3 regions of the Citrobacter sp. CRE-46 genome follow, and region 1 is predicted to be linked to each of the others. Evidence: predicted binding sites of a transcription regulator. Region 1 holds the regulator's gene; each other region holds the start of a gene.
The links. Region 1 encodes Fur, which represses iron uptake genes when iron is present. Its sites were predicted from a motif close to ATAATAATGAGAACNACTATCAA; they were not measured.
Positions count from the first base shown of each region.

Region 1 (10,276 bases):
GACGTTAATCAAATCACTCTGTTGCGCAGGTTGACCTGCACGGTTGTGGATTGCCATTGCCTGGTCCTTCTAATGCAAGGATTAAATTGTTCCGCAAACCTTTTCAATCAATTCCGCAGGGAATTGCATTGACTGCATGATGTGCTCCACCATGCTGCATTTACGGCCGGTGTTGGTATTGGTGATCACCCAGTACGGCGTGCCTGGCACGTGTTTCGGTTTGGTTTGATTACCATTTTTCAGCAGCGTCTGTTCATCTGCCGCAAAATAAACGCGCGTCCGGCCATGCAACGAATCCGTTGCTTCGGCGAATGCGTTTTGATCCAGAGAATAGAGTGTAGACAGCACCAGCATAAAGCGATTTACTGCTTTCTTCTGTTCCGCATATTCATCGGACAACAGCAGTTCACGCATCGCGCGCACTTTATCTTTTACGGGGTTAACCGGCTTAGCTTCCACGACAGGTTGCACAGCGCGGACTTCTTTTACTACCGGAGTGACAGGCTGTGCTGCGGCGGAAAATTTCAACATACGCCGTAAAATGTCGGATGCGCTCTCGCCGATATGCTTGGTATGGCTGGCAATATAGCTATAGAGTTCATCATCAACTTCAATCGTTTTCATCTTAATCCAGTGCAGTGTTTAGCTGAATACAAGTTGTTGGGTTAACACGCGTAGTGTAAAGGCAAATCCCAACAGCGGATAGCGTCAAGCCTGGTGGCTGATAAAACTCGGAGTAACCGTAGTTGTTGCAGCCCTGTGGCAGAATGGTCAACATGATACCCTAACCCGTGAGTGTGAAAAAAAGAACTTTGCCATGAAATTGAATATCCGAGCGCAATCTGCGCAAAACCTGCACAATAATTCTTCCATCGTCCTGGTTCACGGCCTGTTTGGTAGCCTGGATAACCTGGGGATCCTGGCACGCTCCCTGGTGGTCGATCACGATATCATCCAGGTTGATATGCGAAATCATGGCCTCTCGCCCCGCTCGCCTGAGATGAATTATGCGGCCATGGCGCAAGACCTGGTGGATACGCTGGACGATCAACAGATCGAAAAAGCGATCTTTATTGGTCACTCGATGGGGGGAAAAGCCGTCATGGCGTTAACCGCGTTAGCCCCTGATCGTATCGATCGGCTGGTGGCTATTGATATTGCGCCGGTTGACTATCAGGTACGCCGTCACGATGAGATTTTTGCGGCAATCAATGCCGTAACCGAGGCACAAGCGTCCTCGCGCCAGCAGGCAGCAAGCGTCATGCGCCAGCATCTGCAAGAGGAGGGTGTTATTCAGTTTCTGCTGAAATCCTTTGTTGACGGCGAGTGGCGCTTTAACGTTCCCGTATTATGGGATCAATATCCCAATATCGTCGGTTGGCAAACCCTCCCGGCATGGGAGCACCCGGCATTGTTTATTCCAGGCGGTAACTCCCCTTATGTCACCGAAGCGTATCGCGAGCAACTGCTGGCACAATTCCCGCAGGCTCGGGCGCACGTTATCGCAGGCGCGGGGCATTGGGTACATGCGGAAAAACCTGAAGCAGTGCTGCGGGCCATCCGTCGTTATCTGAACGAACCGGCTAACTGATTAAAAACTCAGCGTCCGTGCGCGATTACGCGCGTGGGCGTTGGCGTGCCTCTCCTGCTGATGTATTATGGCGCGCTATCCATCCGGGCGGACGCCTGGCTGATTGTTTCCCCGAAGTCACCAAGATCATGGCCAAAGAACAAACGGACCGTACGACATTAGATCTGTTCGCGCAGGAGCGTCGCCCGGGACGACCCAAAACTAATCCGCTCTCGCGTGATGAACAGTTACGTATAAATAAACGTAATCAGCTTAAACGTGACAAAGTTCGCGGGCTTAAGCGTGTCGAACTGAAACTGAACGCTGATGCCGTTGACGCGTTAAACGAGCTGGCCGAGGCGCGCAACATGAGTCGCAGTGAACTCATCGAAGAGATGCTGATGACCCAACTCACCGCATTGCGCGGTCAGGCATAGTCTGAATTTCTGCTCTAAATCATAAATCGTGTAGCACAGAGTGCAGTCCCGCGTGTTTGCTGTTTCCGCATGCCTGACTGTTCTGCTATGATTGCCCTTATCCGTGGGCAATGCGCCACCACCATTTCAATAAGTTTCAAGAGGTTATTTTACTCATGGCAATCACTGGCATCTTTTTCGGCAGCGACACCGGTAATACCGAAAACATCGCAAAAATGATTCAAAAACAGCTTGGTAAAGACGTTGCCGATGTACATGACATTGCAAAAAGCAGCAAAGAAGACCTGGAAGGGTATGACATTCTGCTGCTCGGCATTCCAACCTGGTACTACGGTGAAGCGCAGTGTGACTGGGACGATTTCTTCCCTACCCTCGAAGACATTGATTTTAACGGCAAACTGGTTGCATTGTTCGGCTGCGGCGACCAGGAAGATTACGCAGAATATTTCTGCGATGCGTTAGGCACAATTCGCGACATCATTGAGCCACGCGGTGCCACCATCGTCGGTCACTGGCCAACGGCGGGTTATCACTTTGAAGCGTCCAAAGGCCTGGCTGACGACGACCACTTTGTCGGTCTGGCTATCGATGAAGATCGCCAGCCGGAGCTGACCGCTGAACGTGTAGAAAAATGGGTTAAGCAGATCTCAGAAGAACTGCACCTCGACGAAATCATCAATGCCTGATTTCGCGCGGCGTAGATCTTCATCTGCGCCGCATCAATAGATAAAACCAATCAAAATAATTGCTACAAATTTGTAACTTTTTCGTCTGACCCTGTACAATGGCTGGATGCCAATCGGGTGTTGCACAGTGTGTTTGTCGGCGATACCACGTTTTGATTAACAATATATGCCAGAGACTTGCTGTTTTCATTTAACCATGGCAGTTCTATAATGATACGCAATTTCTCAAGTGCAATTTCTGTCACTTCTGTTAATGAAGTGAATCGTTTAGCTACAGGACAGATTCCGCATGACTGACAACAATACCGCATTAAAGAAGGCTGGCCTGAAAGTAACGCTTCCTCGTTTAAAAATTCTGGAAGTTCTTCAGGAACCGGATAACCATCACGTCAGTGCGGAAGACTTATACAAACGCCTGATCGATATGGGTGAAGAAATTGGTCTGGCGACCGTGTATCGTGTGCTGAACCAGTTTGATGATGCCGGTATCGTGACCCGCCACAATTTTGAAGGTGGTAAATCCGTCTTCGAACTGACTCAACAGCATCACCACGATCACCTCATTTGCCTCGACTGCGGCAAAGTGGTCGAGTTCAGCGATGATTCCATTGAAGCGCGTCAGCGTGAGATTGCGGCTAAACATGGTATTCGCTTAACCAACCATAGCCTCTATCTTTATGGCCACTGCGCCGAAGGCGATTGCCGCGAAGATGAGCATGCGCACGACGGCAAATAATGTGACGCTTTCTGAAAAGCCAACCATCCGGTTGGCTTTTTTTATGGGCCAAATTTGACCATCCCCCTCTTCCTTCTACGTCAATGTTGCTTTAATGTAAAAATCAATTGCCATTCGGAGAGTTGAAATGGAACTTCGTCAACTACGCTATTTTGTGCGTGTTGTAGAAACCGGCAGCATGGGTAGCGCGGCGCTCGATCTCAATATCGGTGTTTCGGCACTCAGTCAGCAAATGACGCGCCTGGAAAGCGAACTTGCTATTCGTCTGCTTCAACGCACCTCGCGCGGTGTGACGCCCACCAGCGCCGGACTGGCTTTTTACTCCCAGGCGCAGCTGGCGCTCCGGCATGCAGACGATGCAATCCTCGCCGCGCGTGAGGCCCGACTTTCCGGACACGTCAGCGTCGGTATGGCCCCCAGTACCGCTTCCGTTCTCGGCATGCCATTTATTCACGCCATGCGGGAAAGCTATGCTGATGTTCGCCTGCATGTGGTGGAAAGTCTCTCTGGCAACCTGGAACGAATGATTAATACCCGCCAGATTGATCTGGCTGTCGTGTTTCAAAAAGAAAAGATCCTGCGCTGGAGCGCCAGACCGATTCTTGAAGAACGGCTGTTTTTGATTGGGACCCATGCCCTATTGGCTGATATTGTCGACGACAATATTGCTCCAGCCCAGTTGGCAAATATTCCATTGATCATGCCAAGCCCGGGACACGGTCTGCGCGGCAGGCTGGATGCCATCTGCCAGGAACACGCGCTAAATATTGAGATCGCTACTGAAATTGATGGTCTGGCGTTACTGATGCGCGCCGTACGCAGTGGCATTGGCGCCACTCTTCAGCCCGGTGCGGCGATCTCCCATCTCGATAAAGAAACTCTAAGAGTGATCGGCGTCTATAATCCGATACTTAGCCGCCCTAACTTTCTGGTCAGCCTCTCTGACGATGAACTTACCCCGGCAGGCCTTGCCGCCCGTGTGGTGCTGACGAAAGTGATGCATCAACTGGTGGAAGCAGGAAGCTGGCCTGGCGCTACTCTTTACAATAACTAAAGTACCGTTTAGCACCACATCATAGCGCCCGCACAAGCTGTACGTATACATTTCAATTACAAATTTAACAAATAGTTAAATGGTAATGGAGTATACGATGGTTGATGTTCTGGTGATTGGTGGTGGTAATGCCGCGTTATGTGCTGCCTTGACCGCCCGGGAGCAAGGAGCTTCGGTACTCCTGCTCGAAGCGGCCCCCCGGGAATGGCGCGGAGGAAACTCCCAACACACGCGTAATTTACGTTGTATGCATGATGCGCCGCAGGATGTGCTGGTGGACAGCTATCCTGAAGAAGAATTCTGGCAAGATCTGTGGCGCGTCACGGAAGGGAATACCAACGAAGCGCTGGCGCGTCTGGTGATCCGTACCTCTTCACAATGCCGCGACTGGATGCGCCAGCACGGCGTTAACTTTCAGCCTCCTCTCTCTGGCGCTTTACACGTGGCGCGAACCAACGCCTTTTTTATGGGCGGTGGAAAGGCCCTTGTGAATGCCTATTATCGCAGCGCAGAAAAGCTGGGAGTGCAGATCCGCTATAACACCCCGGTTCAGGCGCTTGAACTGCGTAATGGCGAGTTCGTGGCGGCGCTGGCAGGCGAAGAGCGCATCACCGCTAAATCCTGCGTACTTGCCGCTGGCGGTTTTGAGTCTAACCGCGAATGGCTACGAGAAGCATGGGGAGAGAACGAGCGCGGCGAATGGCCAGCGGATAACTTCCTGATTCGCGGCACGCGCTTTAACCAGGGCGTACTGCTCAAATTTATGATGGATGCCGGAGCCGACATTATCGGCGATCCCTCCCAGTCACACTGCGTGGCCATTGATGCCAGAGCGCCATTATATGACGGCGGGATTTGCACCCGCGTGGACTGCGTCTCGCTCGGTATAGTGGTGAACCGGGACGCTGAGCGCTTTTATGATGAAGGTGAAGATTTCTGGCCCAAACGCTACGCCATCTGGGGACGTCTGGTCGCTCAACAGCCAGGGCAGATTGGCTACTCCATCATCGACAGTAAAGCTATTGGCCACTTTATGCCGCCGGTCTTTCCCGGCGCGCAGGCCAATACGTTGGCAGAGCTGGCTCTTCAGTTAGGACTGGATGCCGAACGTTTTACCCACACCGTGACGCAATACAACAACGCCTGCCAGCCAGGTCAGTTCAACCACACCGTTCTGGATAACTGCGCCACCAAAGATTTGCTACCCGCGAAAACGCACTGGGCGCGACCACTGGACCAGCCGCCATTCTACGGCTATGCCCTGCGGCCAGGGATCACCTTCACTTATCTTGGGTTAAAAGTGAACGAACACGCCGCTGTGCATTTTGCCGGGCTTCCAAGCCGTAACCTGTTCGTCGCCGGAGAGATGATGGCGGGCAACGTGTTGGGCAAGGGCTACACCGCAGGCGTGGGGATGTCGATCGGCACAACCTTTGGCCGCATTGCCGGAAAAGAAGCCGCGCTGGCCGCACGTAAGGAGACACGTCATGAAGCAGCTTGAGAAACTGATCATCGAAGCGCAAATTATCACCGAACCGGAAGCTGAAGTTGAACGTGTGATGCAGGTGTGCAATGCCTGTCGCTATTGTGAAGGCTTTTGCGCCGTATTCCCGGCGATGACGCAACGTCTGGAATTCGGTAAAGCGGATATCAACTATCTGGCGAACTTGTGCCATAACTGCGGCGCTTGCCTGCACGCGTGTCAGTATGCCCCGCCTCATGAATTTGCCATCAACGTACCGAAGGCGATGGCGGAGGTCCGGCTCGAAACCTATCAGCATTATGCGCAACCCGCCGCCTTTGGCGCGCTTTATCGTCGCGCGGGCGTAACCGTGACGCTGGCGCTGGTTTTCGGTCTGATCCTGTTTTTACTCCTCGCTATAGGTTTGAAAGGTTCACTATTCCATCCTCCGCTGGCCGGGGATTTCTATCAAATTTTCCCGCATAACCTGCTGGCCTGGATGTTTGGTTCGGTCTTTATTCTGGCGATCGGTTTGCTGATGGCGGGCGTGATCCGCTTCTGGCGCGAGATCTCTCCGGGTATGCCGCGTTCCGCCGAGATTGCTGAAGCCTCACACGATGCGCTGACGCTGAAATATCTCGATGGTGGCCACGGCAAAGGTTGTAACGAAGCGGATGATGCTTTCACCCTGATGCGCCGCCGTTTCCACCACTTTACCTTCTACGGTTTTATGCTCTGCTTTGCCGCCACCGTGGTGGCTACAGGCTATCACTACTTTGCAGGCATAGAAGCGCCCTACCCGTTCTTCAGCGTTCCGGTGATGCTGGGCACGCTGGGCGGCATTGGTCTGGTTGTCGGCCCGGCTGGCTTGCTATGGCTGAATCTTAAACGCTCACCGCTACATGGCGACGCACGGCAAAAACCGATGGATCGCGGTTTTATTTTGCTGCTGCTGCTGACCAGTCTGACCGGTCTGGCGCTGCTGGCGGGAAGAGACACCTCATGGATGGCTATTTTACTGGCCATTCATCTCGGCGTGGTCATGGCGCTTTTTCTGACCATTCCTTACGGAAAATTTGCCCACGGATTTTACCGCTGCGCAGCCTTACTCAAGTGGGCGATTGAGAAACGGCGCGGCAAACAAGCGGGGGTCACAGGCGACTAACCCGCAAACTCTTACCTCTATAAATATTATGATAAGACAGTGGAGCAAACCCAATGACACAACAACCATCGCGCGCCGGAACTTTCGGCGCAATACTGCGGGTAACCAGCGGTAATTTTCTCGAACAGTTCGACTTTTTTCTGTTCGGGTTTTACGCCACCTATATCGCAAAGACGTTCTTCCCCGCGGAGAGTGAATTTGCCGGGCTCATGTTGACCTTTGCGGTTTTCGGTTCGGGTTTTTTAATGCGGCCCGTTGGCGCAATCGTGCTGGGTGCTTACATCGACAGAATTGGTCGCCGTAAAGGACTGATGGTGACGCTGGCGATCATGGGCTGCGGTACCCTGCTGATTGCCTTGGTTCCCGGTTATCAAAGCATTGGCCTGCTGGCCCCTGTGCTGGTATTAGTCGGTCGATTATTGCAAGGCTTCTCTGCGGGCGTAGAGCTGGGAGGCGTTTCGGTTTATCTTTCTGAAATCGCCACGCCTGGCAATAAAGGTTTCTACACCAGTTGGCAGTCCGCCAGCCAACAGGTCGCCATTGTGGTGGCGGCGCTGATTGGCTACGCTCTGAATGCCACACTGGGGCACGATGAGATCTCTGAATGGGGCTGGCGCATTCCGTTCTTTATTGGTTGTATGATTATTCCGTTGATCTTCGTCCTGCGCCGTTCGCTTCAGGAAACAGACGCATTTTTACAACGTACGCACCGTCCCGACACCAGGGAAATTTTCACCACTATCATCAAAAACTGGCGTCTGATCGCTGCGGGTACGCTGCTGGTAGCGATGACCACCACGACGTTTTACTTTATTACCGTCTACACCCCAACCTACGGCAGGGCCGTACTCCACCTAAGCGCACGCGATAGCCTGGTAGTCACCATGCTGGTCGGTATTTCTAACTTTATTTGGCTGCCGATTGGCGGGGCGATATCTGACCGAATTGGTCGTCGTCCGGTATTGATGGGGATTACCGTACTGGCACTGCTTACCACCTGGCCGGTAATGCACTGGCTCACCGCCGCGCCAGACTTCATGCGCATGACGCTGGTCCTGCTTTGGTTCTCGTTCTTTTTTGGCATGTACAACGGGGCAATGGTCGCGGCACTCACCGAGGTGATGCCTGTCTATGTCCGTACGGTGGGCTTTTCACTGGCATTCAGTCTTGCCACGGCGATTTTTGGCGGCCTTACACCAGTCATATCCACGGCGCTGGTCCAGCTAACCGGGGATAAAAGCTCACCTGGATGGTGGTTGATGTGCGCAGCACTTTGTGGACTCGCCGCCACGGCAATGCTGTTTGTCCGACTGAGTCGGGGCTATCAACCAGTGGAACATAAGCTCTGAAAAGCAAACGGGCGGAAAATTCTCCGCCCGTAGCATTTTTCGAATTACTGCGCAGCGTTCTTGCTACGAATTTCCTGCCAGACCTTGTCACAATCAGCATTAACGGACTGATCGTTACCCGTGCGCGTGGCCTGGATACACTGCTGATAATCCAGTACGCGTACGCTTTCTTCATTAGCAAACTGCTGGTGCTGCTTTTCTTTCTTCAACACATTCAGCACGCTTTGGCAGGCTTCAATTTTCTCCGGCGATCCTTGCGCGGTGTTAATACACGCGCTGTAGGCTTCTTTCAGGCGACTGTCTTCTTTCGGCGAAGGGGATTGCGCACAAGCCACCAGCCCTGATGCCATAATGGCGATGAGTATCAGTTTTTTCATAGCACTTTCCTCAACGGAGCGGCAGACGTCTGGTCTGCCGCTGTTGGCATTAGAAGATGGTGAACGGAGCAATAACGATGAACTTCACGTCGCGTTCATCCTGGAAGATGTTGCCATAACCACCGCCCCAGCTCGGAATGTCTGAATGGTTGTCGTACTGGGTGAAGTGCAGTTTAAACATGGTGCCCTTCGCACGACCGTCCTGCAGGGTATAGACCGCATCCAGGCTGTAAGAAGACTCTTCGATAGTCCGGATTTTGTCGTAGTACGCATCCGGATTGAGCTGCCAGGTAGATGGCTTGGCATCCCAGGCGTAAACGTAGGACGCACCGACTGCCCAACCCGGCAGGTTCCAGTTCTTCAGGTCATACATTGCACCGAAGAAGACGGCCTTTTCGCCGTTGGCGTTGAAGTCAGAGCGGTTGTCCCACCAGATATCCAGACGACCGTTTGATGAGGCGTAGGTCGGGGTCATACGCTGCAGGAAGTACCCCTGCTGCCCGTCCGCTTTAACCCAGGTCCCTTCCAGGCGCAGGTCAACCACTTCCGCCACTTTGTAGCCGAAGGTCAACGCCTGCAGCCAGGCCGTGCCGTCATAAATATCGTTCACGGTGCGATCATCAACTTTGTCGCGCGCGCCGTAGAACTGATAACTTGTGGTAAACGGGTTACCACCTAAATCGAATTTGTAGCTGGCTTTCGCGAAGTATTGATCGACGTAGCCTTCAGACTGACCAAATGCCGCTTCCAGCAACAGGTTATTTTTGAAGTCATATTTCGCGCCGATTGAGTGCAGGTAATCTACGCTGGTCTTTTTATCGGCCTGATAGAATTTATCGACTTCGGTGTGCCACGGCGCTTTATATTCATTGGCCCACATATAGGAGAAGCTCAGTGCGCCGGCATCACCATAGTCGAAGTTGGCACCGGCTTCGGCACCCTGATAAGTACCAGGCATAAAGCTCCAGTGCGGAGCCAATAGCGTCTGCCCGGTTGGTTGAATGTAACCGGCGCGTGCCCAGGTTGGGCCGTATTTAAATTTGGCTGCTGCTTTATACAGGCTAATTCCGCTCTTATCGCCGGAGTAATCTTCGTCGTAGCCTTTATTTTTTGAAGAGAATGCGATTTCGTTTGGATGGCCGCTTTCGCTACTTTCGTTCATTTCAATCGCGGTGAATGCTGCGATATCAATACCAAACATATCCGCCGCATAACCGGACTGGAAGTCGAGGTTGGCGTTCCATGTGGAGTGAGAAAGGTTGGTTTTGTATTTGTCATGATCGGTGACATCTTTACGGTCACGCTCACGCTGCCAGTAATAGATGCCGCCGGTTAAAGTGGAGTCATCAATGAAACCTTCGGCGTGAGCCTGTGGAGCGACAACGAAACCCGACATTGCTGTGATACCGGCGATAGCCAGCGCCAGCGTACTACGTTTGC
Region 1 is NZ_CM184341.1:3,635,803-3,646,078, forward strand. Features, by position in the region: gene pgm (phosphoglucomutase (alpha-D-glucose-1,6-bisphosphate-dependent)) at 1-57, opposite strand, end outside; gene seqA (replication initiation negative regulator SeqA) at 82-624, opposite strand; gene ybfF (esterase) at 818-1,591, shown strand; gene ybfE (LexA regulated protein) at 1,720-2,007, shown strand; gene fldA (flavodoxin FldA) at 2,163-2,693, shown strand; gene fur (ferric iron uptake transcriptional regulator) at 2,983-3,429, shown strand; gene tcuR (tricarballylate utilization LysR family transcriptional regulator TcuR) at 3,557-4,483, shown strand; gene tcuA (FAD-dependent tricarballylate dehydrogenase TcuA) at 4,581-5,984, shown strand; gene tcuB (tricarballylate utilization 4Fe-4S protein TcuB) at 5,971-7,110, shown strand; gene AC534G_RS17930 (MFS transporter) at 7,164-8,459, shown strand; gene AC534G_RS17935 (ChiQ/YbfN family lipoprotein) at 8,504-8,836, opposite strand; gene chiP (chitoporin ChiP) at 8,886-10,276, opposite strand, start outside.

Region 2 (10,276 bases), 420 kb from region 1:
AGCCACATCTTCAAAACCGACCAGTCCGACCTGCTCCAGCGCTTGCCAGCGCGTCTCAAGCGACGCCTGCGGGTGATAAAAACGCAAATTTTCCTCCGCCGTCAGCCCCCCTTTTACGCCAACCTGATGGCCAAGCCACAACAGTTGACGATGCCAGTCGTCACGCATCCGATGCAGCGGTTTTCCCTGCCACAAAATCTGCCCTTCGCTCGGCGTTGATAATCCGGTTAGTAGCTGTAATAAAGAGGTTTTTCCTGCCCCATTAGGACCCGATATTTGGACAACTTCGCCGGGCTGAATAGAACATGATAGGCGGCAAAAGAGTAGACGTTCATCCCGCAGGCACGCAATACTTTTTAATTCAAGCATTAGAAGGCGGATCCAGTTCGGGAGCGCAGCGTATTCAAGGATCTATAGTATAGCGAAAGTATGCGTTTCAGTTTGCCAAATATGTTAAAAAATATAAAACGCTCATGATCTGGAACATTATCGTAATATTTATCTCATCACGAATGTTTCATGATTATTAATAATAACTCGCCGATTAAGCGATAGCCGCCATTTTTTCGCCAGCCATCAACCATGCCAACCCATCCGCCCCCTACAAGTGTACAATTAACAGACATAAATGCTGCATATGCATTTTTAATATTAAAATTTAGGAAGGACAGTGTTGATATTAATCTTTTCTCTCCCTGGTTATATGCTACGTTAATACACTTTAAAAAAGCAGGGACAATAAAATGAGTGTTATTTATGTTGTTGTTTTAACCTATATAAAACCGTTGAAAGACGTCGATAGCCTACTTCCTGCCCACGTGGATTGGCTGCAAAAAGGCTATGCGGAAGGTTTATTCCTGGCATCAGGCCGCAAAATTCCACGTTCCGGTGGTGTGATATTGGCAAAATGTGATGACGCTGAGAAATTAGAACACTATCTGAGTCAGGATCCCTTCCAGCAGGCTGGCGTCGCGAAAGTTGAGTTGATCCCATTTGAAGCAACCATGACGGCTGCCGCCTTAAAAGATATTCTGTAATACCGCAAAACAAAGCCCGGTTTCCCGGGCCTTGAAGACGGCGTACTCATCAGTTGTAAGCGTTGAGCGTTCGCTGACAGAGCGCCGAGCGAACGCAATCATCTTTATTGAAACGAACGATCCCAACCATTTCATCTTCTTCGAAACGGGCCAGCGCATCGCTTAGCCCTGAGCGAACGTGGGCGGGTAGATCGCACTGGGTTACATCCCCATTCACAATCACCGTCACATTTTCCCCGAGGCGAGTCAAAAACATCTTCATTTGTGCAGCGGTAACATTCTGAGCCTCGTCAAGAATGACCACGGCATTTTCAAATGTTCGTCCACGCATATAGGCGAACGGCGCGATTTCCACCTTACCAATCTCAGGTCGCAGGCAATATTGCATAAAGGAGGCTCCCAGACGTTTCACCAGCACGTCATACACCGGGCGGAAATAGGGAGCGAACTTCTCGGAAACATCTCCAGGTAAGAAGCCGAGATCTTCATCAGCTTGCAGAACCGGACGGGTTACAATAATCCTGTCCACATCTTTGTGGATCAGCGCCTCTGCTGCTTTTGCCGCGCTGATCCAGGTTTTACCACACCCGGCTTCACCGGTGGCGAAGATCAGCTGTTTACTCTCGATAGCATTCAGGTAGTGCGCCTGAGCCTCATTTCGCGCCGTGATTGGCGTGGCATCGCGACTATCACGCGCCATTCCGATCGCTTCTACGCCGCCCATCTGCACAAGCGAGGTGACCGATTCATCTTCACGTTGCTTATGGCTACGCGAGTCCCGCCTCAGCACCCGTTTTGCTTCGCGACGAGCTTTGATCACTGCTTTTTGTCTTCCCATGGATAGCACCTTGAGTTGTAGGTATACATCACACGCGCCGTTGGCGGCACGATTATGCGCACGAACATCTGAGGGTTGGCTTCCTTGTAAGCCATTGCTTGCTTTTGGATAAGACGCCACCCACGGCTACGCGCACCGTACAGGGCGTCAGTTACAAGGATAAAAAGTGAAAGGGGGAGAGATTTAGCGGTGACGAAGTGGCTACCGGAAGAGAAACGTCCGCGTAAGGTACTGCTGTTACTGTGAAAAACGTGTCCAGTACAGGACTTTTCCATTCGCGATCTCCATAGTGAACAACTATCACCGCCGGGAACTACCGCTGTTACTTATAAGTACATCATAATCTTTCGCTAATGCAACATTATTTTTACTTGCCATTAACTTGATTTTGACTTGTCGCTACAGACAGTCTCTTGCAGAAAGATGACAAAATTATTTCATTCACAGACCGATCATAAAAAATAATTCGTTCATTCATGAAGATGTCAGTAAAAGCCCCGCCGCGCTGCGGGGCATAGATATCAAGCTTCGAGCAGACTCTGTCCGAGATAATGATCTGCGGTTTTGACACCCGGCAACGCAAAGAAGTAACCGCCACCAATTGGTTTGACATACTCCTCAAGCGCTTCACCGTTCAGGCGTTTCTGCACCGTCAGAAAACCTTTTTCCAGATCGTGCTGATAGCAGACGAACAACAGTCCCATATCAAGTTGACCGGAATTGGTCACGCCGAGCGAATAACTATAACCGCGACGCATCATCAGGCTAGACTCGGTCTCCTTCGTACGCGGGTTTGCCAGACGGATATGGCTGTCGAGCGCAATCACCTCACCTTCTGGATCGCTGGCATAGTCAGGCACATCGTGCTCATGCTGCATACCCAGCGGCGCACCGGTGTGTTTATCGCGACCAAAAATCGTTTGCTGTTCTTTCAGCGGCGTGCGATCCCAAAACTCCACGCGGAACTGAATGAGCCGCACGGCCTGATAGCTGCCGCCTTGCGCCCACGCAGGTTCGCCCTGCCCGTCCGTAACCCACACCACGTTTTGCATCAACTTCGCATCTGTAGCGTCCGGGTTCGCGGTACCGTCCTTAAAGCCAAGCAAGTTGACCGGGGTCTCTTTCCCTTTACTGCGCGCGGCGTGATCGGAAATAAATCCTTCACGTTTCCAGCGAACGCTGAGCAGATCGGGCGTATGTTTGATGATATCGCGCAGCGCGTGGATGACGGTGTCCTGTGTGTTGGCGCAAATCTGCAACAGCAGATCGCCATGGCACAGCGCTGCATCCAGAGAATCATTCGGGAAGCGCGTCATTTTTTGCAGCTTTTTCGGCATCTGCGGTGTCAGACTATAGCGCTCGTCAAACAGCGAGGATCCGACCGACAACGTGATCGTCAAATTGTCTGGTGCGATATATGCGCCAAGGATACCGGAATCCATCGGCGGTAACCGCGGATTCGGCGTATCCGGCGCAGGCCCACCGGTAGTCAGAAACGCAAATCGACGGGTTAGCAGCCGGAACAGACGTTCAAGATCGGCCTTATCACTGGCGAGAACATCGAACGCCACCAGCATCATGGATGCCTGCTGCGGCGTCAGGATCCCCGCCTGATATTGACCATAAAACGGCTGCACTTCACTACGCGCATCAGGAGACAACGTTCCCGGTGCGCTTTGCGGTTTTTGCGCATGGGCAACCGGGCATCCGCCGGCCAACGCCAGCGCGCCACCCAAAGCGCCCATTCCTTTCAACAAACGTCGGCGTGAAGGTTCGCTCACGCCGTTTTCATTATCATGCTGCATAGTGCTTAATCCAGACCCAGAACACCGCGTAATTGTGACAAGTCTTCCGCCAGCGTCGTGATTGGCCCTTTCAGCGCATTGCGATCGGCATCGGTCAGTTTGTCATAGGTTTCAAAACCGTCTTTGGTACGGTACTTGCTCAGAATGGTATCGACTTTTTTGAAGTTCGCATCCACCTTCGCTAACAGTTCAGCATTGGATTTTTGTAACTGCGGACGCAGGAGATCGACAATTTTCTGCGCGCCATCAACGTTGGCCTGGAAATCCCACAGATCGGTATGGCTGTAGCGATCTTCTTCCCCACTGATTTTGCTGGCTGCGACTTCTTCGATCAGCCCTGCCGCGCCACCTACCACTTTAGACGGTGGGAAGGCCAGCTCGCTAATACGCGTTTGCAGGTCAAGGACATCGTGGTTTAACTGGTCGGCATACTTGTCCATCCCTTTGGTGGTATTGTCACCGAACAGCGCTTTTTCCAGACGGTGGAAGCCGGTAAATTTCGGATCGGCAGCTTTTTGTTCGTAATCATCTTCCCGCGCATCAATGCTGCCATCGAGATCGGAGAACAGTTCGGCAATCGGTTCAATACGCTCGTAGTGCTGACGCGTTGGCGCATACAAGGATTTTGCTTTTTCCACATCGCCGACTTTAATCGCATCGGTGAAGGCTTTGGTACCCGCTACCAGTTGCGCGGTTTCTGCCGTCACGTAGGCTTTGTACTCGGTAATCGCGCCGCCCAGACTCAACAGAGCATCACTGTGCGCGGCATCCGCTGTAGCGCTTCCTTTTACGATCAATTTGCCTTTCGGGTTGGTCAACAAGCCACAGGTCATATCATATTCGCCAGGCTGCAGGTTGGCCGTCATTTTCTGGCTAAAGCCCGGCGCAATGTTTTCGCGCTCTTCAACCACCATAACGCCTTTGAGGATCTCCCACTCCAGCGCTTTCTGGCTGTGGTTCTGGATGATGAACTGCGTTTTCCCGGCGTTAACCGTGATCGTCATCGGCTCACACTGTTTATCGTTAACCGTGACTTTCACCTGCGGAATATCGGCGGCTTGTGCAGAAAAAACGGATGCAAACAGCGTGGCAATACCCAACTGCAGCGCACTACGGCGAAAATGAAACGTCATAACCTGGTCCTTTGAATAAGTATGTTGTAACTAAAAAGTATTCCGCATCGCGTTGTTTTTAAGGTGCGGTACGCGATGCCGTAGTGCCTGAACGCGGCGGTAGCGCAAAAATAATGAATGCCGGAATCAGGTAGATAAACCAGACAGCCACTTCACTCACGCTTGGCGCCTCCTGATAGCCGAAGATTCCTTCCATCAACGTGCCAAACAGCGAGTGCGTCGAAAGTATGCTGCTTATGTCAAACGCCACATCCTGAAAATGATTCCATAACCCGGCTTCGTGGAAGGCGCGGATGGCTCCAGCGGCAAGTCCGGCGGCCACCAGCAAAATGAACAGACTGGTCCACTTGAAGAATGCCCCGAGATTGAGACGAATACCGCCGAGGTAGATCAGGTAACCCAGTACCACCGCGGTGGCCAGCCCCAGCATCGCGCCCAGCGGCGGCCAGATGCCGACATCCTGCTGAAACGCCGCCAGCAGGAAGAACACCGACTCCAGCCCCTCGCGGGCGACGGCAAAAAAGACCATCATCACCAGCGCCCAGCCGTGATGGTTGCCGCGCTGCAACGCGTTATCGACAGCCTGTTCAAGCTGGACTTTGACGTTACGTGAAACTTTACGCATCCAGAACACCATCCAGGTGAGGATCACCACGGCAATGACCGCCACGATGCCTTCGAACAGCTCCTGCTCTTTTTGCGGAAATTCCCCGGTGGTTTCGTTGATGAAAATCCCTAACGCCAGGCATAACGCCGCCGCCAGCAGCACACCAATCCACATCACACCAATCCAACGACCACGCTGAGTCCGTTTCAGGTAGCTGGCAATCAGGCTGACAATCAGCGCGGCCTCTAACCCTTCGCGCAACATAATTAGAAATGGAACAAACATGCGAAGAACCCTTAAACGTTATTCTCAGTCAATTGATGCAAAGAAAAGTAAATTACAGTGATAGTGATTATCATTACAGGAAAGAAAAACTCAAGCAGAATGTTTTGAGAATGATGACTGAATGTAAAAGGTTAGGCAGGTAATGGTTATAGCGAGCTTGCAGCGTAGGTAATAAAAGCCCCCCACATGCGTCAATGTCATTAAGTTAACGCCTCTATATCAGAAAGCATCAACCTGTATTCGCGAAGGTAATGAACATGCTATTTCAGAGAAAGGATTCCGTTCACCTCATGTACATCGTTTCTCTGAAACACCGATTCCTGTGAACGTGTAAAGGGCGTTCTCCGCCACGCCCTTTACAATCCCGGCTCCCGGCGGGAAAATTGCCGCTCCGCGGTCCCCTCCGTTTATTCCTCCAGGCGACCGGGCCGGGCGCGAGGTAGCGTCCCTGCAAAGCGCGCCCTGAGCCAGCATCCATGCTGCCTCTCCCGGCCTTACGGAAACACGTCGGCAATTTTCAGCCGGACCAGCCACACCTGACCTCCTGTGTTTTTATTTGAATATGTTGAACAGCAAAAAAGATTTTACTGAAAGTCAGAGCGTTGAAGCGATGACCCCGGTCCGGCTGAAAATCGATGAGGCGTTGACGGCTGACCGGGTCTGTCCGCAGGGATGCGGACAGAGGGGACGGCCTGCAGGGACGCAGGCTCGGCCCCGACCCGACAGGCAGACGGCATAAGACGAATAGCTCGCGCAGCGACGATTTTCCCGCCGGAAGCCTGGGATGCAAGGGAGGCGGCGGTGAGCCTCCCTTGCACGTTCACAGGTATAGCGATATCAGAGAAGCAATGCACATAAGGTGAACGGAAACTAATTCAGGGTAAAACGTTCTCCATACATGCTTAACCGAACGGTATTGCGCACGCGGCGGGCCTGAGGACAAAGGTAGATTATTCTGCCTGTAAACGAGGCGGCGGCGCGGAGTGATAATGCGCGTCAGCCTCGGCAAAACGTTGCTGCATTGCGGTTGATGGTGCTTTACCCAACAGACTAAAGACGACAATACCGATGCTGCCGAAAATAAAGCCAGGGATGATTTCATACAGACCCAGCCAGGCAAACTGCTTCCAGACGATTACCGTCACCGCGCCGATGATCATCCCTGCCAGCGCGCCGTTGCGGGTCATACGCGACCACATTACCGAGAACAGAACCACCGGACCAAACGCCGCGCCAAAGCCTGCCCAGGCGTAGCTTACCAGACCCAGTACACGGTTCTCCGGGTTGGCCGCCAGTGCGATGGACACCAGGGCCACAACCAGCACCATGATACGACCAATCCACACCAGCTCTTTCTGGCTGGCATTTTTACGCAGGAACGCTTTGTACAAATCTTCGGTGATTGCGCTGGAACACACCAGCAGTTGGCAACTTAAGGTCGACATCACCGCCGCGAGGATTGCAGACAGCAGAATACCGGCAATCCACGGGTTGAACAGGATTTGCGCCAGTTCAATAAACACACGCTCAGCGTTCTGGTTAACGGCACCTGCCAGCGACGGGTTGTTATTAAAGTAAGCGATACCGAAGAAACCAACGGCAACTGCGCCGCCCAGACACAGGATCATCCAGGTCATGCTAATACGACGTGCATGCACAATACTATGGTGAGAATCTGCCGCCATAAAGCGCGCCAGAATATGCGGCTGGCCAAAGTAGCCCAGGCCCCAACCCATCAGAGAAATGATGGCAACAAAATTCAGCCCTTTGAACATGTCTACGTTCTCAATGCTCTTTTGTTTAATCACTTCCAGCGAATCATCGAATCCACCCACGCCGATAATGACCATGACCGGCGTCAGGATCAGAGCAAAGATCATCAGGCTGGCCTGAACGGTATCAGTCCAGCTTACCGCCAGAAAACCACCGATAAAGGTATAAATGATCGTCGCAGCCGCCCCCGCCCACAGTGCTGTTTCGTAGCTCATGCCAAAGGTGCTTTCAAACAGACGCGCCCCTGCCACAATCCCTGAAGCACAATAGATGGTGAAAAACAGCAGAATAACCAGCGCGGAGATAATCCGCAGAATGCGGCTTTTATCTTCAAAGCGACCGGTAAAGTAATCCGGTAACGTCAGCGCATTGTTATTGTATTCGGTGTGTACGCGTAAACGTCCGGCCACCAGCTTCCAGTTGATCCATGCGCCCAAAATAAGGCCGATGGCGATCCAGCTTTCTGAAATCCCCGACAGGAAAATCGCGCCTGGCAGCCCCATCAGCAACCAGCCACTCATATCGGATGCGCCAGCGGATAACGCGGTCACGAATGGACCCAGACTGCGTCCACCCAGAATGTAATCGTCAAAGTTTTTGGTTGAACGCCATGCAATAAACCCTATCAATATCATGCCGAAAATATAGACACAGAATGTCACTAACATCGGTGTGCTAATAGCCATCAAAACTCTCCAAAATTATGTATCAGCAATGCCGTGGCTTGCCGTTTTATTACCCTGCCGGAACGTGGCAAAGATATCTATGTTTACCAGGCGACCGTATCCTGCCGGAAGCGATGGTCATTCACAATCGATTTAACACACCATTTACATCAAAATTGATCCAGAGTAGATAGCATTTTTCTGTAGGTTGCACTCTCTCACACTTTTCTTGGTTGCACCTTTGAAAAGTGTTAACTACCGCAGAGAAAAAGATTCCGTAATTTTTATTCGCCCTGTCACGAACACCAACTTTATTAACATTTCATTCATTTTCAAGCTTGCAAACCACGTCACATTTAACACGGTTGCACAAAGTTGCAACATAGTGGATATTTCTCGGTAACTATCAGACCCGTATTTCAGTACAACAGGAGTAAACGGCATGGGAACCACCACGATGGGGGTTAAGCTGGATGACGCCACTCGCGAGCGTATTAAAACAGCCGCATCACGAATCGATCGCACACCGCATTGGCTGATTAAACAAGCCATCTTTAATTATCTTGAAAGACTGGAAAACGACGATGCGCTTCCTGAACTGCCGGCACTGCTGGCAGGCGCGGCGAATGAGGGCGAGGAGTCAACCACGCCGCAGAATGAAACGCATCAGCCTTTCCTGGAATTTGCCGAACAAATTCTGCCGCAGTCCGTTTCCCGCGCGGCAATCACCGCCGCGTACCGCCGCGCCGAAACCGACGCCGTGCCAATGCTGATGGAGCAGGCACGTCTGCCGCAACCCATCGCCGAGCAGGCGCATAAGCTGGCGTACGATCTGGCCGACAAACTGCGTAACCAGAAGACTGCCAGCGGTCGCGCCGGAATGGTACAAGGTTTATTGCAGGAGTTCTCCCTTTCTTCGCAGGAAGGCGTGGCGCTGATGTGTCTGGCGGAAGCCCTGCTGCGTATTCCCGATAAGGCAACCCGCGATGCGTTGATCCGCGACAAAATCAGCAACGGTAACTGGCAGTCGCACATTGGGCGTAGCCCGTCTCTGTTCGTTAACGCGGCGACCTGGGGACTGTTGTTTACCGGTCGTCTGGTTTCTACGCATAACGAAGCCAGCCTCTCCCGCTCGCTCAACCGTATTATCGGCAAGAGCGGCGAACCTTTAGTGCGTAAAGGCGTCGACATGGCGATGCGCCTGATGGGCGAACAGTTCGTCACCGGAGAAACCATCGCCGAAGCGCTGGCTAACGCACGTAAACTGGAAGAAAAAGGTTTCCGCTACTCCTACGACATGCTGGGCGAAGCGGCGCTAACCGCCGCTGATGCTCAGGCTTATCTGGTTTCTTACCAGCAGGCGATCCACGCCATTGGTAAAGCGTCTAATGGACGCGGCATTTATGAAGGGCCCGGTATCTCTATTAAGCTGTCGGCGCTGCACCCGCGCTATAGCCGCGCGCAATATGACCGCGTGATGGATGAACTCTATCCGCGCCTGAAATCGTTGACACTGCTGGCCCGTCAGTACGACATCGGTATTAATATCGACGCCGAAGAGGCTGACCGACTGGAGATCTCCCTCGATCTGCTGGAAAAACTGTGCTTCGAACCCGAACTGGCGGGCTGGAACGGTATCGGCTTTGTTATCCAGGCCTACCAGAAGCGCTGCCCATTTGTTATCGACTATCTGATCGATCTCGCTACCCGCAGTCGCCGCCGCCTGATGATCCGTCTGGTTAAAGGCGCATACTGGGATAGCGAAATCAAACGTGCGCAAATGGACGGTCTGGAAGGCTATCCGGTTTATACCCGTAAGGTGTATACCGACGTTTCCTATCTGGCCTGTGCGAAAAAACTGCTGGCCGTACCGAATCTGATCTACCCGCAGTTCGCCACCCATAACGCCCACACGCTGGCGGCGATTTATCAATTAGCGGGGCAAAACTATTATCCTGGTCAGTATGAGTTCCAGTGCCTGCACGGTATGGGCGAACCCCTGTACGAGCAGGTTACGGGCAAAGTCGCGGATGGCAAACTGAACCGTCCATGCCGTATTTATGCGCCGGTAGGTACACACGAAACCCTGCTGGCGTACCTGGTGCGTCGTCTGCTGGAAAACGGCGCCAACAC
Region 2 is NZ_CM184341.1:3,220,179-3,230,454, forward strand. Features, by position in the region: gene ccmA (cytochrome c biogenesis heme-transporting ATPase CcmA) at 1-369, opposite strand, end outside; gene AC534G_RS15765 (YciI family protein) at 744-1,037, shown strand; gene phoH (phosphate starvation-inducible protein PhoH) at 1,087-1,875, opposite strand; gene AC534G_RS15775 (hypothetical protein) at 1,854-2,150, opposite strand; gene efeB (iron uptake transporter deferrochelatase/peroxidase subunit) at 2,397-3,680, opposite strand; gene efeO (iron uptake system protein EfeO) at 3,686-4,813, opposite strand; gene efeU (iron uptake transporter permease EfeU) at 4,872-5,705, opposite strand; gene putP (sodium/proline symporter PutP) at 6,656-8,164, opposite strand; gene putA (trifunctional transcriptional regulator/proline dehydrogenase/L-glutamate gamma-semialdehyde dehydrogenase) at 8,586-10,276, shown strand, end outside.
Region 2: the regulator Fur is predicted to act here: its motif matches at 5,763-5,785, upstream of efeU (iron uptake transporter permease EfeU).

Region 3 (10,276 bases), 520 kb from region 1:
AAAAAGCGCCGTTAGATGCGTTACGTAAATTCCTTGAAGGCTTCACCGGTCCGGTGATTTTCTCCGTTGAAAGCGAAGGTCGCCGCGAAGCGCTTGGCGAACTGCTCGCCCGTATCAAAATCGCGCCGAAGCGCATATTGCGTCTCGACGAAGCCGTAGACAATGGTCGCTATCTGATGATTGGCGCAGCTGAACACGGCTTCATTGATAGCAAACGCAACCTGGCGCTGATTTGCGAAAGCGATCTGCTCGGGGAGCGCGTGGCGCGCCGCCGCCAGGATTCTCGTCGCACCATCAATCCTGATACGTTAATTCGTAACCTCGCCGAACTGCATCCCGGTCAACCGGTGGTGCACCTGGAGCACGGCGTTGGCCGTTATGCCGGGATGACCACGCTGGAAGCGGGCGGTATCACCGGCGAGTACCTGATGCTCACCTACGCCAACGACGCCAAACTGTACGTGCCTGTGTCATCGTTGCACCTGATCAGCCGTTACGCTGGCGGCGCGGAAGAAAATGCGCCGCTACATAAACTGGGCGGCGATGCCTGGTCTCGCGCCCGTCAGAAAGCCGCTGAGAAGGTGCGCGATGTCGCGGCAGAACTATTGGATATCTATGCTCAGCGGGCGGCGAAAGAAGGCTTTGCCTTTAAGCATGATCGTGAGCAGTACCAACTGTTTTGCGACAGTTTCCCGTTTGAAACTACGCCCGATCAGGCGCAGGCGATCAACGCGGTGCTCAGCGATATGTGCCAGCCGCTGGCCATGGATCGTCTGGTGTGCGGCGACGTCGGCTTTGGTAAAACCGAAGTCGCGATGCGCGCCGCCTTCCTCGCCGTAGAGAACCACAAGCAGGTGGCCGTGCTGGTTCCGACCACCCTGCTCGCTCAGCAGCACTTCGACAACTTCCGTGATCGCTTTGCCAACTGGCCGGTACGTATTGAAATGCTGTCCCGTTTCCGTAGCGCCAAAGAGCAAGCGCAGATTCTGGAGCAGGTGGCCGAAGGGAAAATCGATATTCTCATCGGCACCCACAAACTGCTGCAAGCGGACGTGAAGCTAAAAGATCTGGGTCTGTTGATTGTCGATGAAGAGCACCGTTTTGGCGTTCGTCATAAAGAGCGCATCAAAGCAATGCGCGCGGATGTCGATATCCTGACGCTGACGGCAACGCCTATTCCGCGTACGCTCAATATGGCGATGAGCGGCATGCGCGATCTGTCGATCATCGCCACGCCTCCTGCCCGTCGTCTGGCGGTGAAAACCTTTGTGCGTGAATATGACAATCTGGTGGTTCGCGAGGCTATCCTGCGTGAAGTTCTGCGCGGGGGGCAAGTTTATTATCTGTTTAACGACGTCGAAAATATCCAGAAAACCGCTGACAGATTAGCGGAACTGGTGCCGGAAGCGCGTATTGGTATCGGCCACGGTCAAATGCGCGAGCGCGAACTGGAACGCGTGATGAACGATTTCCACCATCAGCGCTTTAACGTTCTGGTATGTACCACTATTATCGAAACCGGGATCGACATCCCGACCGCCAACACCATTATCATCGAACGCGCCGATCACTTTGGTTTGGCGCAATTACACCAGTTGCGCGGCCGTGTGGGACGTTCACACCATCAGGCGTACGCCTGGTTGCTGACGCCGCATCCAAAAGCGATGACCACCGACGCGCAAAAGCGCCTGGAAGCCATCGCCTCGCTGGAAGATTTGGGCGCTGGCTTTGCGCTGGCGACCCACGACCTTGAAATTCGCGGCGCCGGGGAACTGCTGGGTGAAGATCAGAGTGGTTCCATGGAAAGCATCGGCTTCTCGCTGTATATGGAGCTGCTGGAAAATGCTGTCGATGCGCTCAAAGAGGGACGCGAACCGTCGCTGGAAGATCTCACCAGCCAGCAAACCGAAGTTGAACTGCGCATGCCGTCACTGCTGCCGGATGACTATATTCCCGATGTCAACACGCGACTGTCGTTCTACAAACGTATTGCCAGTGCGAAAGGCGAAAACGAGTTGGAAGAAATTAAGGTCGAGCTGATAGACCGTTTTGGTCTGCTGCCCGACCCGGCCCGTACGTTGCTGGATATTGCCCGGTTACGCCAACAGGCGCAGAAACTGGGCATCAGAAAGCTTGAAGGCAATGAAAAAGGCGGCACGATTGAGTTTGCAGAGAAAAACCACGTTAACCCGGTGTGGCTGATTGGTTTACTGCAAAAACAGCCGCAGCACTTCCGTCTGGACGGTCCAACCCGGCTGAAATTTATGCAGGATCTGGGCGAGCGTAAAACGCGAATCGACTGGGTACGCCAGTTTATGCGCCAACTTGAAGAAAACGCCGTAGCATAGTGAGCAGGCCGGGAGCGCACACAACGCTCCCGGCCGGTGAATTTACAAACTCTTTGCACTTCCCTGCACTTCCCGACACAGCAAATGGCCATAATTCCTGTTTACTTTTACATAATAAAAACCACGTAAAAACAATGGATTTATGGTGATGTTAAACAATAATCGACTCTCTCGCTGGTTAGCCTTTTTTACGCTTGCAGCGACCTTCGCGTTAGCCCTTCCGGCTCAGGCAAACACCTGGCCGCTGCCGCCGCCGGGAAGCCGTCTGGTGGGACAGAATGCCGTTCACGTTGTCGAAGACAATGGCGGTTCTCTCGAAGCTATTGCGAAAAAATACAACGTCGGCTTTTTAGCGCTGCTGCAGGCCAACCCCGGCGTTGATCCTTTCGTGCCTCGCCCTGGCAGCGTTTTGACTATCCCATTGCAAACCCTGTTACCGGATGCACCGCGCGAAGGCATTGTCATCAACCTCGCCGAACTGCGTCTTTATTATTACCAGCCGGGGACAAATTCGGTGACCGTATATCCTATTGGTATTGGCCAGTTAGGTGGTGATACGCTGACGCCCACCATGGTAACCACCATTTCCGATAAACGCGCTAATCCCACCTGGACGCCTACGGCAAATATCCGCGCGCGCTATAAAGCAAACGGCATCGATCTTCCTGCCGTTGTCCCTGCCGGGCCAGATAACCCGATGGGCCATCACGCAATTCGCTTAGCCGCATACGGCGGTGTTTATCTGCTGCACGGCACCAATGCTGATTTTGGTATCGGTATGCGCGTCAGTTCCGGCTGTATTCGTCTGCGCGACGGTGATATCGAAACCCTGTTCCGTCAAGTGAAACCAGGAACCAAAGTCAATATCATTAACACGCCGATCAAAGCCTCAGTCGAACCTAACGGCATGCGGCTGGTGGAAGTGCACCAGCCGCTGTCAGAAAAGATCAATGATGACCCGCAACTGCTGCCGATCGTGTTGAACGCCGCAATGCAGACCTTTAAGAATGCGGCGCAAACGGACCCTGCCGTCATGGAACATGCGATGGAGATTCGCTCAGGCATGCCGGTCGATGTCACCCGTCATCACGATGTGGCTCAACAACCGATGTAAACATTACCCATAAAAAAACCCCCGCTGGATTTTATTCCGCGGGGGTTTTTTATTTAACTCGCAGTGGCATTGCGATGGGTTAAATCTTATTTGTAGATAACGGCAGTCCCGTGAAGGGTGTTAGGACCGGTAACGGAAGTAATACGGAAAGACTTCGCGCCCATCTCATCCGCTTTCTGCGCCAGTTGATCTTCCAGAGAACCTAAGTTCGTCCCCGCATTTGCAGAGATAGTACCAACTTTCTGTTGACCTGCAGGCGTGGCCTGAACTTCAACAGCGGCGAAGCTGGCAAATGACAGTGAGCTAAGAACAGCAGCAACAAACAGAGTTTTTACGTTTTTCATAATAGTGACCTTTTGCAGATGAATGGGTGTCGTAATGATTAACTTAACGATCGATATGTAAATCATAGATGTGATCCAGGTCACACGTCAACATTTTTTTATAATGATCGTTATATAAAACATAAAGACCTTATTTTTCATGCTAATAGCTATAAATTATTTTTATCGCTAATCCGCTGGAGTGTGGGGGGGAATATTTTTATAATGATTATTCAATAAACCCAACAAAGGTACATCGGCGCCATGACAACTGAAACGACAGGTTGTGCAAAAAAAAGCCGTGGCCGACCAAAAGTGTTCGACAGGGAAGCCGCGCTTGATAAGGCCATGACACTCTTCTGGCAGCACGGATATGAAGCGACATCGCTCGCCGATCTCGTGGAAGCAACGGGTGCGAAAGCGCCCACGCTGTATGCGGAGTTTACCAACAAGGAAGGGTTGTTTCGTGCCGTGCTGGACCGCTATATAACTCGCTTCGCGGCGAAACACGAAGCTCAGCTGTTTTGCGAAGAAAAAAGCCTTCAGTCAGCACTGGAAGACTATTTCACCGCCATAGCGACCTGCTTTACCAGTAAAGATACTCCGGCAGGATGTTTTATGATTAATACGTCCGCGACGCTGGCGGCCTCTTCCCGCGAGATCGCACACACGGTGAAATCACGCCATGCGATGCAGGAACAGACGCTTACCCAGTTCCTTCGTCAGCGCCAGCAGCGTGACGAAATTCCGGCCCACTGCGACGTGCAAAAGCTGGCCGAATATCTGAACTGCATTTTACAGGGTATGTCGATTAGCGCCCGTGAAGGCGCGTCATTTGAGAAACTGATGCAGATCGCACACACCACCCTGCGACTGTGGCCCGAACTCATCAAAGCTTAATCCTTTCCTCTCTCTTCCACGAACAGATGACACCGCCGGGGGCTAAAAACCCTCGGTTTTTTGTACCAATAACCCTTCATTCCTTATTGTTTTCATCGCATTAGCAGATCTTTTTTAAAAAATGTATTGATAACGACAATTATTATCAGCAATATTCGCATTTGTTTTAACACCTGTTTCCCAATGTAACTCTCGGTTTCTCTACCGCAATAACAAAAACAGACCGACTTTTTTAAAAGGAATACAAATGCATAAGCGTCTCTGGGTGCTCAATCCGCTCTTATTATCCTTAACCCTACCGGCTATCGCAGCGGAGGAAGAGAATCTCATCGTCAGCGCTAACCTCAGCCAACGCACCGTGGCAGAAATGGCGCAAACGACCTGGGTTATTGAAGGAAGCGAAATTGAACAGCAAGTTCAGGGTGGTAAAGAGTTCAAGGATGTTCTTGCTCAGTTAATCCCCGGAATTGATGTCAGCAGTCAGGGACGAACCAATTACGGCATGAACATGCGCGGTCGCGCCATCGTAGTATTGATAGACGGTGTCCGTCTGAATTCCTCCCGCACCGACAGCCGTCAACTTGACTCCATTGACCCGTTTAACATTGCTCATATTGAAGTCATCTCAGGCGCAACATCCTTGTATGGCGGAGGAAGTACCGGCGGTTTGATCAACATCGTCACAAAAAAAGGTCAGCCTGAGCGTGAAGTCGAACTCGAACTGGGCAGTAAAAGCGGGTTTAATAACAGTAACGATCATGACGAACGCGTCGCCGCCGCGGTGAGTGGAGGAACCGATCGTGCATCCGGTCGTATGTCCGTCGCGTATCAACGGTTTGGTGGTTGGTATGACGGCAACCACGATGCTCTGCTGCTGGATAACACCCAAACCGGCCTGCAGCATTCCGATCGTCTGGACGTGATGGGCACCGGGACGATTGAGCTGGATGATAACCGTCAATTACAACTGGTTACCCAGTACTACAAGAGCCAGGGGGATGAAGATTACGGGCTGGATCTCGGCGAGAACATGTCCGCCGTGACCGGAAACGGTAAAGCTTATACCAGCAGCGGACTGAACTCCGATCGTATTCCCGGCACCGAGCGCCATCTGATCAGTCTGCAATATTCCGATGCAGACTTCTTTGGTCAGAACCTGGTCAGTCAAATCTATTACCGCGACGAATCGCTAAAATTCTACCCCTTCCCTACACTGAGCAAAGGCAAGGTCACCAGTTTCTCCGCCTCACAGCAGGATACCGACCAGTTCGGTGCCAAAATTACCCTCAACAGCCAGGTGATGGATGACTGGGAACTGACGTGGGGTATCGATGCGGATCATGAAACCTTCGATTCCAATCAGAAATTCTTCGATCTGGCTTACTCTCTGCCCTCCGGTGGCATGGACAACCGTACCGCTTATACTACCGGGCGTTATCCTGGTTACAGCATCACCAACTTCGCGCCTTTCCTGCAAAACAGCTATGACATAAACGATATCTTCACTCTCAGTGGCGGCGTACGCTATCAATGGACCGAAAACAGGGTTGATGATTTCGTTGGCTATGCCCAACAGCAGGGAATCGCGACGGGCCTTGCAAACTCCGCGGATACCATTCCGGGCGGCAAAACCGATTACGATAACTTCCTGTTTAACGCCGGGATCCTCGCCCACCTGACTGAGCGCCAGCAAACCTGGTTTAACTTCTCTCAGGGCGTTGAGCTTCCGGATCCGGGAAAATATTACGGTAACGGCACCTATTCTCTGGTTGGCGATCATTATCAACTTCTGCGCAGCGTCAACGTGGCGGATTCTCGCCTGGAAGGGATTAAAGTTAACTCGTACGAGCTGGGATGGCGTTACACGGGCGATAACCTGCGCACGCAACTGGCTGCTTATTACTCCACTTCGGATAAATCGATCGTTATCAACCGCAGTGATATGACCATAAACGTACAGCCCGACGATCGTCGAATTTATGGTCTGGAAGGTGCGGTAGATTACTTCATCGCCGATACTGACTGGAGTCTGGGCGGCAACTTCAACGTCATTAAATCCGAAGTGAAACAAAACGGTAAATGGCAGAAATGGGATGTCACTCTGGCTTCACCATCTAAAGCAACCGCATGGGTCGGCTGGGCGCCTGAACCGTGGTCGCTGCGTGTACAGAGCCAGCAAACATTTGATCTGAGTGACGCCAGCGGCAATAAGCTGGACGGCTATAACACCATGGACTTTATCGGCAGCTACCAGCTCCCATTAGGTAAGCTGACCTTCAGCGTGGAAAACCTGCTGAATGAAGAGTACACCACGCTATGGGGACAACGTGCGCCACTGCTGTACAGCCCAACTTATGGCAGCCCGTCACTGTATGAATACAAGGGCCGGGGTCGTACCTTTGGTCTGAACTACGCCTTAACCTTCTGATAAAAAAAGCCCCCCAGCCTGAGCGAATGGGGGGCTAATGTTCAGGATAATGCTATTTTACGCTTTGTTATTCAGTACCAACTGTCCGTTCTTATCCAACGGAATTTGCGCGCCGGGGTCCTTATCCATACGAATTTTCCCCTGCTGATCGCCAATTTTGTACGTCACGTCGTAGCCCAGCATTTTTTCTGATTTGTCATACACCGTTTTACAGCGCTGCTGCGTGGTGGTGTACGTATCATTTTCTTGCATCGAACCCTGGATCTGGTTACCGGCATAGCCGCCGCCTAATGCACCCGCTACGGTGGCAATATCTTTACCGCGTCCGCCACCAAACTGATGGCCGATAACACCGCCGGCAACGGCCCCCAGCACAGAACCCGCGATACGGTTTTCATCTTGCACCGGCTTGCGGTGCGTGACCGTCACGTTCCGACACTCCTGACGTGGCGTTTTTACCGATTCTTTAATCGGTGTTGCAGAGACAACTTGTGCATACTGTGGGCCACGCTCGAAAACGTTAAGACTGGCCACCGCTGCAACACCCAGCGCAGCAGCTACGCCAATCCCTATACCCGCCAACATTGATTTATTCACGGGACTTCCTCCTTTTTTGCTATTAGCAACAACTTTGCAACAGAAGGTAAGGAATGCCAATCAGATTACGGATGAAAATAGCGGAAGGCAGGGATAAAACGAGATGATTCAGAGAACTCTGAAGGAAGGCGTCGGATGCGTTGTCCGACGCCTGAGGTCAATATTAATGCAGTTTCAGACGCGGACGAATCACCCGGTTAATACTGCCGACCAGCATCATCAGGCCGGTTTTGAAGTAACCATGCAGCGCAATCTGATGCATACGATACAGTGAAATGTAGACAAAGCGCGCAATACGGCCTTCTACCATCATTGAACCGCGCGTGAGGTTGCCCATCAGGCTACCGACGGTAGAGAAGTTAGAAAGCGAGACCAGAGAACCGTGATCTTTGTACTGATACGCTTTCAACGGCTTGCCGTTCATCTGCGCCAGGATATTGTTCATCGCGCAGGTCGCCATCTGGTGCGCAGCCTGAGCGCGCGGCGGCACAAATCCACCTTCCGGACGCGCGCAGGAAGCGCAGTCGCCAATCGCATACACGTCAGGATCGCGTGTGCTTTGTAGCGTCTGCTCAACCACCAGTTGGTTAATCCGGTTCGTTTCCAGACCGCCAATATCCTTCATAAAGTCTGGCGCTTTGATCCCTGCGGCCCACACCATCAGGTCAGCCTCAATGTATTCGCCATCTTTGGTATGCAACCCGCCTTCGTCAGCGCTGGTTACCATCGTCTGCGTCAGTACGCGTACGCCCAGTTTGGTTAACTCATTGTGCGCGGCGCTGGAAATCCGCGGCGGCAATGCCGGCAGGATACGCTCACCGGCTTCGACCAGCGTGACGTTCAGCGCGTCATTGGTCAGTCCTTTATAGCCATAGCTGTGCAGTTGCTTAACCGCATTGTGCAGTTCCGCGGAGAGTTCAACCCCCGTCGCGCCGCCGCCGACAATGGCAATATTCACTTTACCGTTAACGCCCAGATTCGCGGAATACTTGAGGAACAGATTCAGCATCTCCTGGTGGAAACGACGCGCCTGATGCGGGTTATCAAGGAAAATACAGTTCTCTTTGACGCCCGGCGTGTTGAAATCGTTGGACGTACTGCCCAGCGCCATCACCAGCGTGTCATAAGGCACTTTACGCTCAGGAACCAGCAGATCGCCCTTCTCATCGCGCAGCTCAGCGATAGTAATGGTCTTCGCTTCGCGATCGATATCAACCACCGAGCCCAACTGGAACTGGAAGCCATGGTTACGGGCATGCGCCAGATAGCTCAGCGCATCCACACCTTCATCCAGAGAACCGGTCGCCACTTCATGCAGTAACGGTTTCCATAAATGGCTGTGGTTTCTGTCCACCAGCGTAATTTTGGCCTTTTTCTTACGCCCCAGCTTTTTACCCAGCTGCGTCGCCATTTCCAGTCCGCCAGCACCGCCGCCGACAATCACGATCCTTTTCAATGGTGTAGTCAACGTGACCCCCTCAAATTTATTAACCAATTGTTAATTAAAAGTTATTTGCATAGCCTTTAATTAACAACAAGTTACGATAATGAAAATGTCCTTCGAGAGTGAGAATAACACGAACGGTGCATTGGTCATACCAAAATTGATGTGCATCAAGTTTTGATGCTGAAAAGATAGACAACCCGAAGGTTAAGGACAAAAAAACCAGCCCGAAAGCTGGTTTTTTAGACGCTCATCAGGCTTAACCTAACGTCTTGAACGCCTTAATGCGCTGCAAATGCGGGGAGATATTTTTAAACTTATGCGTCTGCTCTTCGTCCCAGACGATCTCATAAAAATGATGCAGCTCTTCTGACGAGCGCTGACTGTTCAGTGCTTCATCATGGCGAGAGAGGATCACCAGGCAACGATCGCGGTTCTTTTCACGAAAATTGGTCACGCATTTTGTCGCAATGTCAGCATACTCTTCAGGTCTGTCGATTTTCCCTTCCATATTCTCATATGGGAACAGGTTAGGATTAAATACCACCTGACGAATATCACACAGAAAACCAATACGTTCTGCCCAATATCCCCCCAGCCCGACGCCACAAATCAGCGGACGATCGTCCACATTAAGCTGCAACATTTTGTCCACTTCTTTTAGCAGATGCTGCATATCATGTTTAGGATGCCGCGTACTGTAGCTAATCAGCCTGACATCCGGGTCGATAAATTGCAGCTGCAACACCTTCTCGTGGTTGCCCGGACTATTAGAGTCAAAACCGTGTAAATAGATAATCATCGCATCCTCGCCAAACGTGCGTTAATGACCTGCTTTCTCTTCCTGCCAGCGCTCATGAAGCTGGTTGAGCTGGGCGCTTACCGTCTTCCAGCGTGTCGAGTCCATCAGTTCCTGACGTGAAAATGAACCTTTATGATACAAACGTGTAACACGTTCTGCATTGATCGGCGACAGATTATCTAACACACTGACCGCTCCCTTACGATTATTGCAGACCAGGATCATATCGCAACCAGCATCCAGCGATGCCTGCCCACGCTCGGCGTAGCTTCCCATAATCGCCGCACCTTCCATCGACAGATCGTCAGAGAAAATAACGC
Region 3 is NZ_CM184341.1:3,111,792-3,122,067, forward strand. Features, by position in the region: gene mfd (transcription-repair coupling factor) at 1-2,348, shown strand, start outside; gene ldtC (L,D-transpeptidase LdtC) at 2,497-3,462, shown strand; gene bhsA (multiple stress resistance protein BhsA) at 3,549-3,806, opposite strand; gene comR (TetR family copper-responsive transcriptional repressor ComR) at 4,050-4,685, shown strand; gene AC534G_RS15210 (TonB-dependent siderophore receptor) at 4,933-7,113, shown strand; gene AC534G_RS15215 (glycine zipper 2TM domain-containing protein) at 7,171-7,710, opposite strand; gene ndh (NADH-quinone dehydrogenase) at 7,874-9,178, opposite strand; gene ycfP (alpha/beta hydrolase YcfP) at 9,414-9,956, opposite strand; gene nagZ (beta-N-acetylhexosaminidase) at 9,978-10,276, opposite strand, start outside.
Region 3: the regulator Fur is predicted to act here: its motif matches at 4,812-4,834, upstream of AC534G_RS15210 (TonB-dependent siderophore receptor).